Regions from separate parts of the Fictibacillus sp. Mic-4 genome, predicted to be linked through region 1. Evidence: riboswitches for the same ligand, from Rfam matches in the RefSeq annotation. Region 1 holds a riboswitch; the other holds the start of a gene.
What was found. A riboswitch is a leader RNA that binds a small molecule or an ion and turns the genes downstream of it on or off. The one in region 1 is predicted to bind cyclic di-AMP.

Region 1 (5,566 bases):
TTTATAAAAATATTGAAATTGGTTGACAAAAATAAATTTCGACAATATACTACAAAATGTTCGTAGTATTAAATTTTCAATAAATTCAATTATTTTTATGGAGGCATCATTACGATGAACATCATGAGAAAGAAATCTATTTCACAAATGATTTCTGAAAGTAATAAAAAAGCATTAAGCCGTTCTCTCGGAGCGTTTGATTTAACACTTCTCGGAATCGGCGCCATTATCGGAACGGGGATTTTTGTATTGACAGGTGTTGCCGCGGCACAGCATGCAGGGCCATCCCTTATTATATCCTTTATTATTTCCGCTATTGCTTGCGGATGTGCGGCATTATGCTATGCCGAATTCTCTTCATCTGTGCCGATTGCCGGAAGCGTATATACGTACACATACGCAACGATCGGGGAAATTGTCGCATTTCTTATTGGCTGGGACTTAATGCTTGAATATTTGCTCGCTGTCTCATCCGTCGCTACCGGTTGGTCGGCTTATTTTCAATCATTGCTCAGCGGATTTGGCATTCACATCCCAGCTGTTTTATCTTCCGCTCCGGGAGCGGGAAAAGGCGGAATTGTCGATTTGCCCGCAATTGTCATAATTTTAATTATTACTGCATTATTAAGTAAAGGCATTCGGGAAAGTGCAAAAGTAAACAATATTATGGTTTTTATCAAATTAGCCGTTGTCATTTTATTTATTGTTGCAGGTGTAGGATATGTGAAACCGGATAACTGGACACCTTTTATGCCTTTTGGCTTCCAGGGAATTATGGCGGGCGCGGCGACAGTCTTTTTTGCCTATATCGGTTTTGATGCAGTATCAACGGCAGCCGAAGAAGTACGCAAGCCACAACGTGACTTGCCGATCGGGATCATTTCATCACTGGTCATTTGTACGACATTATATATTATTGTTTCGTTAGTCTTAACTGGGATTGTCCCATTTGCGAAATTAAATGTTTCTGATCCCGTTGCTTTTGCGCTTCACTTTGTAGGCCAAAATACAATTGCTGGATTAATATCTGTCGGGGCCATTACAGGGATTACAACCGTTCTTCTCGTTATGTTATACGGACAGGTTCGAATCTCTTTTGCAATGAGCCGGGATGGACTTTTACCGCCTGTTTTTTCAAAAGTTCATCCCAAATTCAAAACACCATTTGCAAATACGTGGTTAATCGGATGCATTGCCGCAATTATTTCCGGAATAGTTGATTTAAACACGCTTGCGGAATTGGTGAATATTGGAACATTGTCCGCGTTTACTTTAGTCGCTATTGCAGTAATTATTTTGAGAAAAACGCATCCTAACTTGAAAAGAGCGTTTAAAGTTCCGTTTGTGCCTGTTTTGCCGATCATTACCGTCTTTATTTGCGGTTACTTGATGATCAGCCTTTCCAAAGTAACCTGGATCTCGTTTGTCATTTGGATTGCTATCGGTTTTATCGTCTATTTCTTTTACGGACGCAAGCATAGTAAATTGAATGATGAAAAAAAAAGCAGGGTAAGTTCCCTGCCTTTTTTCATCCCGTAAATAATTCTCCATCGGGGTATCTAATATTCGCCTTATCGGCGGGTTTTGCCAACGAAAAGGCAAGTGTGAGCGGGCCGATTTTCCCGAGAAACATCATGAAAATAATCACAATTTTTCCGACTACAGTTAAATTCATCGTAAAATCCATTGTTAATCCGACCGTCCCAAAGGCGGATACGACTTCAAACAATATTTGCAAAAATGATCCTTTTTCGGTCACGCTCATAATCATTACAGCAAGAAAAATAAAGATGGCACTAATACAGGAGATGGCCAATGCACGCAAAACAATCGTATTTCGAATGGTCCGTTTCATGATAACCGTTTCATCTTTTCCACGTAAAAATGTAACGACAGCAGCCACAATCACGATAAACGTCGTTAATTTAATCCCACCGCCTGTTGATGTGCTTCCGGCACCAACAAACATTAAGAGAATGGTTAACAGACATGTTGCGGGTTCCATATGTCCGATATCGATCGTGCTGAATCCCGCTGTTCTTGGAACAATCGCCTGAAAGTAGGCCGCCCAAACTTTATCCGCTCCTGAAAGCTTCCCGAGCGTTCCCGGGTTATTTCGTTCCATTAAATAAATGGCAATAAACGCCACAATATTAACGGCAATCGTACCTATGATCATTACTTTTGAATGCAGGGATAAATTCTTCCATTTCCTGCTCGCCCAAAGATCAACAAGAACGGTAAATCCAAGTCCGCCTACTATAATAAGTAACGTAATCACCATATTTATCGTCGGGTCACCGACATAACGGGCCAAATTATCAGGCCAGAGGGCAAATCCAGCATTGTTATATGCTGCAATGGTATGAAAGATGCTATAGTACAAGCCCTTTGCGAACCCCATCTCCGGCACCCATTTTAAGCATAAAAAGAAGATTGCGATCAGTTCGATTGAAACGGTAAATAAGAAAAGATTCCGTACAAGGCGAATAACTCCGCCAATCGAGGGCTGGTTTAAGGCTTCTTGCATAATTAGCCTCTGCTTAATGCCAATCCTTTTTCCCATCATAATGACGACCAAAACGGCGAACGACATAATTCCCAGGCCACCGACTTGAATTAAAAACATGATGACAATCTCACCGAATAACGTAAAGGAAGAACCCGGGTCAATAGAAGTTAATCCTGTCACCGTTGAAGCCGATACTGCGATAAAAAAAGAATCGATCCAGGAAATTGGTTTTTCTGTTGCAATTGGAAGCTTTAATAACAACCCACCGATAATAACAAGCGAAAGAAAGATGAGTGCTAATATTTGTGGCGGATTTAATTTAATTGGATTATACATGTATGGCTTTTTCTCTTTTACTCTAAGAGCCACTTTCTGTTACACTCCTTCTGCCTCAAACCTGTTTAAATCTTCATTTCTTCCGATGACAACGAGAATATCTCCGTTTTGAAGTTTTACGTTGGCAATGGAGGAGACAAAAATCTCTTCCTTTCGTTTAATAGCAACAATGTTGCAGCCGAAACGGGCGCGAACATCCAATTCCGTTAACGTTTTCCCGATCAACTTATCAGAAACGGGAATCTCAATGATGCTATATTCATTCGATAGTTCAATAAAATCAATGATTTTATCTGATGTGATCAGTTGTGCGACCCTTTGTGCCATATCCCGTTCAGGGTGAATGATTCTGTCTGCCCCTAGTTTCTCCAGCACCTTATGATGATAATCATCCTGTGCCTTTACCCAGACTTTCTTGACTCCCATTTCTTTCAACAACAATGTTGTCAAAATGCTCGATTGAATGTCGTCCCCGATTGAAACAATAACGTGATTAAAATTGCGAATGCCAAGTGCCTGCAACGCCTTTTCATCGGTCGAATTGGCCTGAACTGCCTGTGTGACAATGTTGGAAAATTCATTGACGCGCTCAATGTCCCTATCAATCGCGAGCACTTCATATCCCATATTAGAAAACTCACGACAAATGCTGCCTCCAAAACGTCCTAAACCAATTACTGCAAATTGCTTGTCCATGCTCTCTCTCCTTATGTTGAATACAAAATGAAAACAACAAAAAAAGACCATTGCGAAAAATGGTCAGCCTGTGTTAAAACTGTCCTTTCTCCCAAATAACGCTTACGAGGTTAGCTGTCGGATTAGGGAATGGAGTATCCCCTCTTGCTGCAAATGCAAGATTCACCCCGGAATGATTGGGTCCCCCGCTTCTTTTTTTGTGATAGTTTAAAAAGTTTGGGAAGCTTTCAGGCTCTCCTTTTTAAACACACATTTAGAATTCAGCGATTTTCAAGGCATTTATTCAGTTCGTAGGAATTTAAGTCTAATTTAATCCTCCTAGCGAAAATTGTCAATCATTTTATTAAAATTTACCAGTAAGCTGAAGGACGACAATAATGAGGCCCAGCCCCCAGACGTAAATGGCAAATCCTTTTAAAGTTCCTTTTTTTAATAGAGAAATCATCCATCTGACCGCAATATAGCCAAATAGAGCCGACATGATCGTGCCAATGGCCAATGCGCCAAACGATATCGACTCCGCTTGTTCTGTAAAAAGATCTTTCGCCTGCAACAAACAGCCGCCGGCTATTGCCGGAATGGAGAGGAAAAATGAAAAGTAAGCTGCCGTCTCTTTATCGATTTTCCGAAAAAGCGCTGCGGCGATTGTGAGACCTGATCGCGAAATAGCTGGCAAAATGGCTGCGCCTTGAAACGTGCCAATGACAATTGCATCCGCAAACGAAATTTGATGAAGTTTTTTAAATCCTTTTTCTTTCATTGAATCTGCTGCCCACAAGATGAAACCGGTCGCTAAAAACTCCCATCCGACCGTCACACCCGTTTTCGAAATTTCTTCAAAATAATCTTTAAAAGATAGACCGATAATAACGGTCGGAATCGTTCCCGCAATTAATAGCAGTCCTATTCGGGAGAACGGTTTTTTCAAAAGGTCAAGCAGTTCTCTCCAATAGACGGTAATAACAGCAATTAATGTGCCGAAGTGCAGCATGGCGTCAAGAAACAAACCCGCATCATCCAAATGAAACAGGTGCCGTCCTAAAAGCAAATGACCCGTTGAACTTATCGGAAGAAACTCCGTTAATCCTTGTATGATCCCCAAAATCATCGCCTGAAACCAATCCATTATCCGTCACCCCTAATCCCGAGTCCATTGGTACAGCGTATTCAGGAATGGAAATCAATAGTACAAGTTCATTATTCTTACCGAGGGAATCGGATGGTTCTTATCAATTTCATCATTGGTTTTGAATTTCATCCTTTAGCAGATTGGATAAGAATTCTTCACTTCTATCTTCAAAACTGGTGAACCCCCAATTAAATGCTTTTACATATAGGCACTTTGGGGAAAAATTGAAGCCCACGACATAAAAAATGCCCTGCAGTACGGTTCCATTGGAGATATTTTCACCTCCGGGACTCGCTTTAGTCCTTGAGACGAGCTCTATCGGACAAAATTTTGCCTCCACTCGAGGCCACTGAAAAAGTCCAAGAAATTTTCAAAAATGCTTTTTCCTAAAAAATACATCCCCACTTTGGTAAGCGAAATGCATTGTAAACACGATGCTATCCCCCACTTCCTAAGTGAAAAATACTGTTTTTTTGGGTTTTGGTTTTTCAAAAATTTTAGTTTTTTATTAAAAGGAACTTTTTCAGTGGCTTCCCTCCACTCTTTATTTTTGTCCTTGAGGCGGGCTCTATTGGACAAAGTTTTGCCTCAAGGACTCATTTTTGTCCTTGAGACGGGCTCTATTGGACACATTTCTACCTCAAGGACTCATTTTTGTCCTTGAGAACGGCTCTATGCGAACAAAATCCAGGCTACCTCATGAAAAATAGTCCTTTAGCAAGCTTTTTTAAGATTAATGCTTTCTTGTTATCTCTCAGAAATGAGGGATAGAAAATCAGTTTTAAGTCAATTGATTTGGAAACAATGCTTAATCAAGCATTTCCCAGCTCCTTTGGCCAGATCAGTTCTTGCAATTGATCCATTGAACGGATGATTGGATTGCCGCGTTCATT
Region 2 (5,566 bases), on a different contig from region 1:
GAGTGACGACGACTAAAAGAAAGATAATCGTTAATGTGACAAGCAAAATATTTAAGGCGATTTCATTTGGCGTCTTTTGGCGTTTGGCTCCTTCAACAAGTGAAATCATCTTATCCAGAAACGATTCTCCGGGATCTGCCGTAATACGCACTTTAATCGAGTCGCTGACCACTTTTGTTCCGCCGGTTACCGAACTGAAATCGCCGCCGGCCTCCTTAATCACCGGCGCAGATTCGCCGGTAATGGCAGATTCATCGATTGAAGCAAGACCTTCAATAATTTCACCATCTCCGGGAACAAGATCCCCTGTTTCAACAAGAACGATATCCCCTTTTCGAAGTTCATCGGACGAAACCGTTGTAATCGTTCCGTTTTTGCCAATTTTTTTAGCGGTTGTGTCTTTTTTCGTTTTCTTTAGGCTGTCGGCTTGCGCTTTTCCTCTGCCTTCGGCAAGCGCCTCAGCAAAATTGGCGAATACTATCGTAAAGAAAAGAATGAGAAAGACAGCGAGATTGTACCCGAATCTTCCTTCTGCATGAAATGCCTCGGGCATGATCATCATGAGGAGGACAAGGATCGTGCCTATTTCAACGACGAACATGACCGGATTTTTCATCATCACTAATGGATTTAATTTAATCAAACTTGATACGATAGCCTGTTTAATTAACCCAGACCCCTTATTCTGTTTGGATTGATTCATTTTGATTACACCTCTTTTGTTTAACGAATCGACAAATATTCAGCGATCGGCCCAAGAGCCATGACAGGCAAGAACGTTAACGCTCCGACAATGAGGACAACACCCACCAAAATCCCCACAAATAATAAGTGATCTGTTCTAAATGTGCCAATGGTTTCCGGAATGGGTTGTTTTCGAACAAGGGACCCGGCTACGGCGAGCAATGAAATGATCGAAACATAGCGACCCAATAGCATCACAAGCCCGGTTGAAATGTTCCAAAATAGCGTATTGTCCCCCAAACCTTCAAACCCCGATCCGTTATTGGCAGCAGATGAGGTAAATTCATATAGTACTTGCGAAATCCCATGGAACCCGGGATTTGAAATCGCGCCTTTTCCCAGCTCAGTTAGAAATGCCAGGGCAGTTGGCCCTAGAATAAGCAACGGATGGGCTAGCAATGCCACCGCAATTAATTTCATCTCTTTTCCGTCCTAAAAATTCAGGTGTCCGGCCAACCATCAATCCGCAAATGAAGACCCCGATGATGGCATACATCAACATGTTGACAAGCCCCACTCCGTCTCCGCCGAATACCGTGTTCAGCATCATCAGGGAAAGAGGCGTAATTTGCCCAAGCGGTGTCAGTGTATCATGCATATTGTTGACCGTTCCCGTCGTGGCCGCGGTAGTCACCGTGCTGAACAAGGCCGATTGGGCAATGCCAAATCTTACTTCTTTACCTTCCATGCTTCCTTGCGAGGGCTCCAGTCCCATAGCCGTTAAAGCCGGGTTGCCATTACTTTCAGCGAAGTAAATAAGAGCGAGAAAAGCCACAAATAAAATGCTCATTGCGCCGAATACGATCCAACCTTGTTTTTGCTTTTTCGCAAAACGCCCATAAGTATACGTTAACGATGCAGGGATACACCACATAGATAAAATCTCGATTACGTTTGTAAGAGGGGTTGGATTTTCGAATGGATGCGCAGAGTTTGCGCCGAAAAATCCTCCACCGTTTGTGCCTAAATGTTTAATCGCTTCTAGAACGGCAACAGGGCCAATGGCAATAACCTGCTTCGCTCCTTCAAGTGTTGTCAGCGTAATTGACGGATCGAGCGTCTGAGGAACTTTCAGCCCCACAAGAACTAGCGTCAGAATGATCGACATAGGCATGAGAAGACGTGTATGTCCCTTGATGAAGTCCTCAAAAAAGTTGCCGATAGTGTTCCCTTTCGTGGTAATTCCCCGAATAAAAGCAATTGCCACAACAATCCCCGTAGCCGCAGAAGCGAACATCATCATCATGATGACGGCCATTTGCGAGAAGTAGGAAAGTCCCGTTTCACCGCTGTAATGCTGCAAATTAGTGTTCGTCATAAAGCTGGCAATCGTATTAAACGATAAAGTTGGTTCCATGTTTTTGATCCCGTTAGGATTCAACGGGAGAAATTGTTGCAGGCGCAAAATGACATAACCAGCCGCAACAAAAACAATATTGCTCAACAATAAAGAGATCGTATATTTTTTCCAGGTCATCGGCGCCCTGTTTTTCATTCCGCATATTGCATAAATGCATTTCTCAATAGGCGCGAAGAATTTGTCCGTCTTATTCGGTTCATTGGAAAAAACATGATAAATGTAGCTTCCCAATGGTTTTATAATGAAAAGCAGCAGCAAAATGACCGCCGCGATTTGCAATGCATCCATGTATGGTTTCCTCCTAAAAACGTAGAATGCTATTCTTTTAAAATTTTTCCGGGTGGATAAGGGCATAGATCAAATAAATAAAAATTCCCCCCGTCACGATCGCAGTGAAAATCATTGTTTTTCACCGCCTCCGGTTGTACGGTCGCACCACCTGATAAATCCCCATAGGATGCCGAATGTGACCATCATCAGTACAATCATGAAAACATCTTTCAATGAGACTTCCTCCTTTTGATAGCAAATGAAGTGACTTGATTTGGAGTCTGTTTCTTAAAAAAAGCAACAAAAAAGAAGCCTGCGGAAGAGGAACTCTTCCGCAGGCTTCAGGGATCACTAAATAAACCCGTGTGCACACGAAATTTGTTGCCTCTCTCGAAACGCTTACGAGGTTAGCTGACGGATTCGGGCGTGAGAGTCGCCCTACTCGAAAGATCGAGATTCACCCCATGTGGCTCGAAGCCACGGTTGGTTCCCCCGTTTCCCCTTTAGAGGAATTAAGCGATATAGACGCAAAGGTTATGAGTACTATCAAATTTTTTGAATACTATTAATGTCACCTTCTCTCTCCTACCACGCTTACGAAGTTAGCTGACGGGTTCGGACGGCAAGAGTCGCCCGACTTAAAAAGTTTCACCCCAGGAAATTTCTTTCCGATGGTTCCTCCGTTCCAAATTTGGATTCAGCGGTCATTCGAATTTTTTAAAAATGAAGATAGTGTTAATCTTACTCCTTGCTTTTTTGCTTGTAAAGGATGGAAATTCATTGAAAATGAACCAAAATATCTGTATTTTTAAATGAATAATCTTGTATTAATAAGTTTGACCCATCTAATCTTCTTTTTTCTTACGATTTCTTTAAATTAAAAGACCATTCAATTGACGCAACTCTTTTTTCATTGATGGGAATCGCTGAAAATTTCTTATCCATGATAGAAGTTCAGCGCAATTTTGTCCGTCGCTCCTCCCATCAATTGTTCCCAATCACTCACCACCATGAAAGCGTTTTATTATATGATGAAAACAGGAGGTCAAGCCAATGATGATCGAAAAACGTCCCGCGCTTTTGCTCAATTATCTTTTAAAAGTGAAGAATACAACAATGAATCAGATCATGGATTATACCCAATTAACGAAGCGGCAAATTTCTTATGACTTAGAGAAAGTCAATCATTGGTTAAAAGAAAGAGGACTTCCGGTAATTCCATACAAAGGAATTCATTATATCGCGATGCCGGAAGATGTTGTGGAGTATTTTCGAAAGCAGCAAAACCTTATCAATGAACGGGATTTTAATTTAACGGAAGAAGAACGCTTGATCTTTATTTATCTCTATTTGTTTATCCGGCAAGAGCCCATCTCATCAGTTCATTTGACACACCTTCTAAAAGTGAGCAAAAACACCGTCATTTCCGATGTCAAAAAGGCGAATGACGTGAACAGCCCATACCTTGTTGAAATTCGTTATACCCGCCAGCGAGGCTATCATCTAATTGGAACAGAATTGGACAAGAGAGTGCTCGTCATGAAGCATTTATCCGAGTTATTACAAGTGCCGTACGGCGAGAAAATGATCGATTACCTGCTAAACGAAGGAAATGAGTATTTTCACTTCGATCATATCCACAGCAGCCTCAAACACATTGAAAAGATGTTAGGACTGCAATTTGTCGAAGAACGGTTACTTCAGTTTTCCTATTTTCTTAAATTCTATTATTTCCTTCAAAAAGAAAGAAAGTTTGTCCGATTCCACTCTGATGAAATGAATGTATTAAAGAAAGAACGCATGTGGTCGGTAGCGGAAAAGCTATTTCTTCTGCTTGGGCTGGAGGAAGAAGAATCGGAGCTTTGTTACTTCACGATTCAGTTGCTTGGCCTGTCGTTAGGCAGCGTTTCTGTTCAAGACGGGGACCGCGATTTGCTCTTTAAGCTTTGCGAACAGCTTGTGCTTGATTTTGAATCAAAAGCGTGCATTGCCTTTGAAAAAAAGGATGAAGTGATTAAAACGCTTTACCAGCATATTAAGCCAGCTTATTTTCGCATGAAGTACCGTATTCCCATTACCAATCCACTTCTCGATCAAATTAAAAGTGAACATCAAGAGCTTTATACCATTGTGAAGGAAATGCTTCTTCCGATCGGGTCATTGCTCGGCATAACGATTCCTGATGAAGAAGTTGGATTCATTGCCATTCATTTTGGAGCTCTGCTAGAAAAGCCGAAACAAATGATGCCGAAGAAGAAACGAGCTCTTGTCGTTTGTCCGAGCGGGATTAGCTCTTCCTTAATGGTCAAACACCAGCTGGAATCGCTTTTCTCAGAAATTACAGTTGAAAGCACACTATCACTGCAGGAATTCCAAGAAGGGAAATTTGAAGGGTATGATCTGATTTTTTCAACAGTGGGACTAGAGACGGCTCTTCCCTGCTTTCATGTCAAGCCAATCATGACACCAGTTGAAAAAAATAGCTTGGTCAATGAAGTGTATCAGCATCTTTTTGGATTTCAATACCGAAATTTATCCTTAAAAGAACTCATGCACACGATTGAGCAATTCGCAAATGTTTATGATGAAGAAGGGTTGAAAGATGCGCTCAGCAAGATGACCTTTCATAAAAAAGTAGATGTTTACAGGGGGAGACAGCCAGTGTTGCACGATCTATTAAAAGAAGAAACGATTCAAATCATTGAACAGCTTTCCGATTGGGAAGAAGCTATAAGAGTAGCGGCCCATCCGCTGCTGAAAAAAGGGGCCATTGACACATCGTACATTGATGCGATGATCGAAAATGTGAAGACGGTAGGCCCATATGTCGTCATTGGCCCTGAAGTCGCCATCCCTCACGCACGTCCCGAAATGGGAGTGAACCAGGTGGGGATGAGCTTTTTAAAGTTAAATAAGCCCGTATATTTTTTAAACGACGAAAAGCATCCCGTGCGATTATTGTTTTGTATTGCGGCAATTGATAATAAAACACATCTTAAGGCACTCTCACAATTGACAAAGTTGCTAAGTGAAAAAGCCAACATCGAACGATTAAAAGAGCTAGAGTCAATCGAAAAAATCTCTGAATTATTTAAGCACTATTCTGCGATCGCTTAATTAGGCAACAAGTCAGGTAGTTCATCAATTTTTGAAAAAAACCTTTAGGAGGAATGACGATGAAAATTTTAGCAG

Region 2: another riboswitch for cyclic di-AMP. It lies ahead of kdpF (K(+)-transporting ATPase subunit F); the one in region 1 lies ahead of WD019_RS13545 (potassium channel family protein).

Annotation. Positions count from the first base shown of each region.
Region 1 covers NZ_JBBHZM010000020.1:51,895-57,460, forward strand. The annotation lists gene WD019_RS13535 (amino acid permease) at 115-1,539, shown strand; gene WD019_RS13540 (TrkH family potassium uptake protein) at 1,529-2,848, opposite strand; gene WD019_RS13545 (potassium channel family protein) at 2,888-3,544, opposite strand; cyclic di-AMP (ydaO/yuaA leader) riboswitch at 3,628-3,762, opposite strand; gene WD019_RS13550 (undecaprenyl-diphosphate phosphatase) at 3,888-4,670, opposite strand; gene WD019_RS13555 (aminoglycoside phosphotransferase family protein) at 5,486-5,566, opposite strand, start outside.
Region 2 covers NZ_JBBHZM010000059.1:2,602-8,167, forward strand. The annotation lists gene kdpB (potassium-transporting ATPase subunit KdpB) at 1-703, opposite strand, end outside; partial or broken gene kdpA (potassium-transporting ATPase subunit KdpA) at 724-2,392, opposite strand; gene kdpF (K(+)-transporting ATPase subunit F) at 2,430-2,507, opposite strand; cyclic di-AMP (ydaO/yuaA leader) riboswitch at 2,755-2,903, opposite strand; cyclic di-AMP (ydaO/yuaA leader) riboswitch at 2,951-3,087, opposite strand; gene WD019_RS20445 (BglG family transcription antiterminator) at 3,428-5,491, shown strand; gene WD019_RS20450 (PTS sugar transporter subunit IIB) at 5,551-5,566, shown strand, end outside.